Regions from separate parts of the Blautia sp. DFI.1.216 genome, predicted to be linked through region 3. Evidence: riboswitches for the same ligand, from Rfam matches in the RefSeq annotation. Region 3 holds a riboswitch; each other region holds the start of a gene.

Region 1 (2,278 bases), on a different contig from region 3:
TATGGATACAGGTGTCTGACAAACCAGAAACAATTTTATATGGAAAATTATCCGGATGTTGTAATTGAGAATGGAAAGATTGATGATCTGGTAGTGATGATGGAGGAACAGGTATGAAGGGATTATTTGTAAAGGATATAGAACTGATGAAACAGCAGAAACAGTTTTTTATCCTGGTTGTTGTAATGGAAGTCATCCTGAATCTGGCAGGAAGCGGGAGTGTCAGTTTTGCTACAGGATATTTTACGATTGTCACAGCAATTTTTGCCATTACGACTATAAGTTATGATGAGTTTGATAATGGTCTTGCGTTTCTTATGACCTTGCCGGTTACCAGAAAACAGTATGTGGCGGAAAAATATCTGCTGGGAGCAGGGCTTACGGCTGTAGCGTGGGGAATTGCAACGATAACGGGAGTAATCTGCAAAGGTGTGGCAGAACTTCAGGGGTGTCTGAGTGAGACTATCATTGGCAGCCTGATAGACATTCCACTGGCACTTCTTATGCTGGCGGTATCGCTCCCGCTTGTAATACATTTTGGAGCGGAAAAAGGACGTTATATTGCAATGGTCATGTGGGCTATTATATTTGCCGTAGTTTATATTCTGATAAAAACAATGGGACTTTCAGCAGACGCAGTCGATGCATGGCTGAATGGACTGAACCGGGGAATGGTATTGGCCGGAGTTGTATTATTTACAGTAATTGTATATATGGGATCTTTTTGGATTGGTGTCCGGCTTATGGAGAAGAAAGAATTCTGATGTGTATCGAATATGGTTGTAATTATAAAAGCAGTGTGCTAAAATTATATCAGCGTAATTGAATAGCTGTTAAGTGAACATTATCATACACAGATTTTGTGTATGATAATGTGAGAGGGAATCAGGTGAAATGCCTGAACGGTTGCGGCCACTGTATACAGAAAAAAGCGGGATTGTAATATGTCATTGCATAAATATGTGAGAAGGCGGAATCCGGCTGTCAGAGAGTATCTGGAAATATTTCTGATACAACATTCATGAACTGCTGAAGCATGGATGTTGTATCAGTTTTTATTTTATGGGAACTTTCTGTGATCTGTGAGTCAGGAAACCTGCCTGACAGCGTAAAGAAGGAGCTTCCGTAAAAAGTATCCGTTATTCTTATCACTTCTATTTTACTTTTTCTGAAGTCCCATCTTTTCGGTTACACGAACAGGTAAATAACATATACGAAAAGAGAGGAAGTCAAATGAAAAACAGGTATTTATCCACAAGAATCATGGCAATTATGATGGCAGCAGCTATGGCAGTTTCCGCAGCTCCGGCAGCTTTTGCAGCAGAGAGAGCAGACTCTGAGACAATCAAAGAGGACAATCAGCCGGCAGCAGATGCAGACTCTGATACACAGGAAGATGCAGACGCACAGGATTCAGCAGATGCAGATAAGACAGCAGACGCAGAAGGTACAAAGACAGAATATCCTCTGACCATCACAACCTATGATTATGATGGAAATGAAATCGAAACAACCTATGAAAAGGCACCGGAGAAAGTTCTTGCTGTATATCAGGGAAGCATTGAAACCATGCTTGCACTTGGTCTGGAAGACCGCCTGGTAGCTACAGCAGGTCTTGACAATGAAGTTCCGGATGAACTTAAAGATGCATTTTCAAAAACAAATTATCTTGATGAATTTACCCCATCCCTTGAGACTGTAACGATGTTGGAGCCAGACATGATCTTATCCTGGAGCTCCCTGTTTTCTGATAAAAATCTCGGAAATGTAACAGACTGGATCGACAAAGGCTGCAACACTTATTACAACACAAACACACGCCCTGACGGAGACAGAACTCTGGAAAATGAATTTACAGACATCTTAAATCTTGGAAAGATTTTTGATGTACAGGACAAAGCACAGGCAATCGTAGATGATGCAAAGGCAGTGATCGATAAAACTCTTACAGCAACAGCAGATGTAGAAGAGAAACCAAGCGTAATGGTTCTGGAACCTCTTGGAGAAGATATCACAAACTATGGTGCAAAGAGCCTTGGTGGAGATATGGTAACACAACTGGGTGCGACTCTGGCAAACCCGGATGCTTCTACAGCAGGAAAAGAAGATATCATTGCAGCAAACCCTGATGTGATTTTTGTTGTATACATGCCATATGCAGGTGATGATCCGGAAACTGTAAAAGAAAGCCAGCTTGCCGTTATCAAGGATGACGAAGCACTTCAGAGCCTTGACGCTGTAAAGAACGGTCGTGTTTATCCGATCATGCTCAGTGAAA
Region 2 (2,278 bases), on a different contig from region 3:
TCCACCGATTGTTCTGGAATTACAGATTGTATCATTATCAATTGCCATCAGGATTGCCTGACGAAGTGTTTTGTTTCCAAGAACACCGTCAAAGTTCATCCATGCAAATCCACAACGTACACCTGATGCGATATCAACAGTATAGTCATCGTTATCCTGGAAGTCCTGAATATCTGCTACGTTTGTAATGTTCTCAACCAGGTCTACCTGACCGCTCTGAAGTGCCATTGTTTTTGCGGAGTTATCTCCCATGAACAGCAGATTGACTTTATCGTATGGGACATCTTCACGATAATACTCATTTGCAGCTAATGTATAACCAACACCTACACCATTGAATTCTTCAATCTTGTATGGACCTGTTCCAATAATTCCGTTATCATAGTTTTCAATATGTTCTACATCTGTAATTCCCATTGTTGGATGGCAGAGCTGTCCTACAAGGTTTGCATATGGTTTGCTTGTTTTGATGTTAATTGTATTTGCATCATCATCTACAGTAACTTCTGCTTCAAATTCCAGATATTTCTCCGGTTTGGCAGATCCGGAAGGTCCTACCTCTTTCATGTGATCAAAATACTCTTTTACCTTTGTCGGAGTTAAATCACATCCGTCAGAGAATTTAATTCCGTCTTTCAGCTTGATCGTCCATTCTGTATGCTCGTCATTTACTTCATAACTCTCAGCAAGCCACGGGATAACTTCCATATTGTCATCGAATTTAAATAATGCTTCAGCAATACCATATCTCATAGCATTCCATCCACCGTTTTCATCATTTGCACTGTTTACACATCCATCTGTGTACATCTGACATCCGAAGTTTAAAACCTTCTCATCACCTTTCGCCTGTACAGTAACTCCCATTGATAACGCAACTGTTGTTGCTGCTGCTAACACAAGTAATTCTCTTTTTGTTTTTTTCATCCTTTACTTCCTTTCTTTTTTTGTTTCTTCGTTGTTTTTCTTCCTTCTCATACTGTCCATTCCTATGATTTTGAGCGAAAAAAAGACAGATGCTCCCGCATCCGTCACGAAATCTTACCGTTAAAGAATCAAACATATATATATGCAACACATGAAGTTGTAACTCTTAATCAGGATTTCTCGTCGTCCGCAAGAATCTCTTTTACTAGAAATAAGCAGGTCTCCTGACTTAAGCCTATATACTTTCAGCACCTTCCCAGAAAATATCTTCCAGTGGTATGCAGCTGAAAAACAACTATCACAGTGACGGGATCGTACCGGATTTACACCGGTTTCCCTTTTAATCAGACCAGCAGGACGCTTCTGCTGGTCTGAACTTATCTCTAAAATCATCAAATGGCCGTATGAATACTTCTTTATCATAACATACTATCATGCATACGTCAATTATTTCAGACTTTTATTTTCTATCTATTTTTCCGTAAATTTCTGGAATTCTTCAAAATTTGTTTCCGGTGTATAGGATTTCAGAACTCCCATCATGTCCTCTACACTATATGTATTATCATACATTCCAATAGATAACACATACTGCTTATTAAACTCATCTACTGAATCCGCTGTCCAAAATGACTGCTGCAGCCGGAAAGCACTTCCATCTTCACGGTAATCTTCTGCAAAGCCTTCCAGAGCATTCTTCATAGCAACAAATGATGGTGCAACGATAGCACCATATTTTCCTACAAGATAGTCGATTCTTTCCTTGCCGTTATATCCCTTCTTGTTAAACATTTCGTATGTATCTTCTGTAAAACAATCAATTGACCCCAACAATACATCTGTACTGTTCTCTTCTTCATAAGCATCAATTACCTTGATAAAATCACTTGCGCTCACTACACTCAGAATAACATTATACTCTCCTGTATTCAGCGGAGCAGCCAGCTTTTCATCCAGATGATCTTTTGGATAACCCGGAACCAGAGTAATCTTAATATCACTGCCTGTTTCAATTTCTTCCGTATCCTGCGTATTCACCAGTTCTTCTACAGACTTCTCATATGACAGACCATATGCTTCCTGAAGCTTATTCAGAATACCTATCGTTCTCAGACGATGCATCTCATTACCGATGGCAGATCCTCCACATGCTATTATGTAATGATTCTGATTATTCTGATCCTCTGAAGCAAAATACTCCGCCATATTGGCAGCCGCATCCTTTTCTGTTTCAACAGATGTTCCTATCGTTCCCAGAAAGTAAGGATTATCCTTTACTTTCTCATACATTTCATCACTGATCGTTCCTGAACCACGCACATAATACATACCATATTCTTCGCATACCGGA
Region 3 (2,278 bases):
CTGCCATACCAAAAGCCCAGCAGGTTCCAAATGGATTCTGATTCTTTACGAGCGTAACTAATCCTTCCTTTCTGGCATCATAGGAAGATGGAAATGCAGCCTCCCTGTTTCCATATGCAGCATAAACTGATGTCAGATCACTCTCCACTTCAATTCCCGGATCCAAAGGTTTTAAATTTTTAAAGGGTTCCAGTTCTTCCTTTCTTTCCTCTTCTGTCAACGGACGACCCTTAATATACCTGATTCCGTCTGTACCCTCTTCTGAGTTTTCTCCATCCTGAAACTCCTGTTTTGCATCATCGCTTCCGAACAATTCTGCATCCGATCCCGTATCTGTTCCAAATTCATCTGCCTGTGAACTTTGAAAGTCTTTCAGATCTGATGTATTTTCTTCTGTCTCCCTGTTGACTCCGGATCCAAACATTTCCTGACCCGCAGCGGGTACCGATGTACAAACCATTGAATAAGCCAGAAAAACTGACAATGCGCGTATCGCTGTATTTCTTTTTTTCATGTAGTAGTTAACTCCCTTACATAAATATAATATCATTATATCAGTATCTTTTTTGTTTTTCAACCATGATCAATGACAAAAACCGTCGGAAAACAGTGAATTTTCCCTGTTTTCCGACGGCTCTATGTAGAAATGCAGAGCTCTGCCGACAAGAAAATGTCGCCAGGAAAAGACGTCAAATGCCTGTGATGCATTTTCTTCTGTGCATGTGAAAAGTGTGGAAAATGTGTGTGAAATGCTTTATATACTAACTCAGAACAGACTTGAAAATCTTACAGACTCTTCTCTTTTGCTATCCTTATTCTAGCAGAACAAGCATTGTATTACAATGAAAATCGTTCTTTCTTATTTGTGCTAATCTGACACATTGTTACTGTTCACTCCGTTCTAAGCAGCGACGCATTCTCCTCTTATTTGCTGATACTTTCCTTTGCTCTTTTCATCATATCAGCCAGTTCCTGGTATTTTCCTGTGACATATCCATAGTTTTTTCGCTTATGCGGAAGCATACAGTTTGTGCAGTCTTTAATTCCCTTTTCCGTATACCGGAAATTCCCACCGCATTTCTCACCCAGGGCATATAGCGGGCAATAACAGAACAGACAGTTAAAATCATCCGGATCTGCATTCTTATGACACGGAAAAAATTCACATTTCTTATGGCTGAAATAAGAATATTCTTTCCCTTCCCAATAAGGTTTCTCCATTGCTACCTCTCCTCTCCTGTTGCAAGTTTTTATCTTTCCAGAATAATTCCGTTTTCTCAGTCTCCATCAATCCCACCCATCAGAGGACGAAATAAAAAAAATACTCTAATAAATTATCAATTTCTCTTCACATAACAAAGCATTGAAAATTCATTACAGTATTTTTCACAGATCATACATTTAAAATTAATAAGAGGGAGCGATGCTACCCCGGGGTAGAAAAAAATCCGTTCATGAGTGCGCGGAGGGAACGAATAAATCCGAAGTAGTATCGCCTGCCATTTAATCATGTATAATTCATAAAGAACAGGCGCATTCCATAAAAAATGTCTGCCTTCAGATAAAAGCAGACAACACTCCGAAGCTGCGGATTCAACGGAGTTGGTTGTTACACTTTACACGGAAGTTTAACCTCGCCATACCAAGCAGGTTTCCTGGCTCCAGGCTCATCGCTCCTCTCTCCTTCTCATGCTATGGCACAATGGACATTCTGAGATTTGCTCCTCTGTTACAGTGACCGGATCGCTCAGGTTTCTCACCTGATTCCCTCTTTCTGTACTGCTCTTTCTCACAGTATCAGCACTTAATATGTTCTGTATGGAATTATACTGTCATTATAATAACACCCTGCAACAAGCTTGTCAACTATTTATCAATATATTTTTCCAATTATTATTGTTCATTCGTTACTGTTCACACACCACTATTCCGCGAGGTGTTTTGGTATGAATATTCCACGCCTTCTGGCAACGGATCCCATTCATTCAGACCAAGACTCTGTCTGAATTTTGCTTCTTCCAGACTCAGCTTTGGAACATCCTCATTCAAAAACGCTCTCAGCTCATCAATCCCCTCTCCGGTCACATTGTTTACCAGAAAAATTCTTTCACATCCTGCATTCAGCATCCACTGACGCACCATTGGAACATTCGCATAAGGAGAATCTATTTTCGTAATGATTCCTATCAGTGGTCTCAGAATAAATGCATTACTGCCATAGCCAAACAAACTGAAAGGTTCATCTGCTGACTGTACCATTGCCACCACATCTGCTTCA

The links. A riboswitch is a leader RNA that binds a small molecule or an ion and turns the genes downstream of it on or off. The one in region 3 is predicted to bind cobalamin.
Region 1: linked by a shared signal. The riboswitch ahead of LJE11_RS15605 (ABC transporter substrate-binding protein) and the one ahead of LJE11_RS16155 (cysteine-rich small domain-containing protein) in region 3 are both predicted to bind cobalamin.
Region 2: linked by a shared signal. The riboswitch ahead of LJE11_RS14440 (ABC transporter substrate-binding protein) and the one ahead of LJE11_RS16155 (cysteine-rich small domain-containing protein) in region 3 are both predicted to bind cobalamin.

What each region holds. Positions count from the first base shown of each region.
Region 1 is NZ_JAJDML010000051.1:17,679-19,956, reverse strand. It holds gene LJE11_RS15615 (ABC transporter ATP-binding protein) at 1-117, shown strand, start outside; gene LJE11_RS15610 (ABC-2 transporter permease) at 114-764, shown strand; cobalamin riboswitch at 839-1,118, shown strand; gene LJE11_RS15605 (ABC transporter substrate-binding protein) at 1,234-2,278, shown strand, end outside.
Region 2 is NZ_JAJDML010000043.1:9,930-12,207, reverse strand. It holds gene LJE11_RS14440 (ABC transporter substrate-binding protein) at 1-927, opposite strand, end outside; cobalamin riboswitch at 1,125-1,323, opposite strand; gene LJE11_RS14435 (hypothetical protein) at 1,399-2,278, opposite strand, start outside.
Region 3 is NZ_JAJDML010000057.1:3,102-5,379, forward strand. It holds gene LJE11_RS16150 (C1 family peptidase) at 1-514, opposite strand, end outside; gene LJE11_RS16155 (cysteine-rich small domain-containing protein) at 925-1,221, opposite strand; cobalamin riboswitch at 1,629-1,823, opposite strand; gene LJE11_RS16160 (EutP/PduV family microcompartment system protein) at 1,915-2,278, opposite strand, start outside.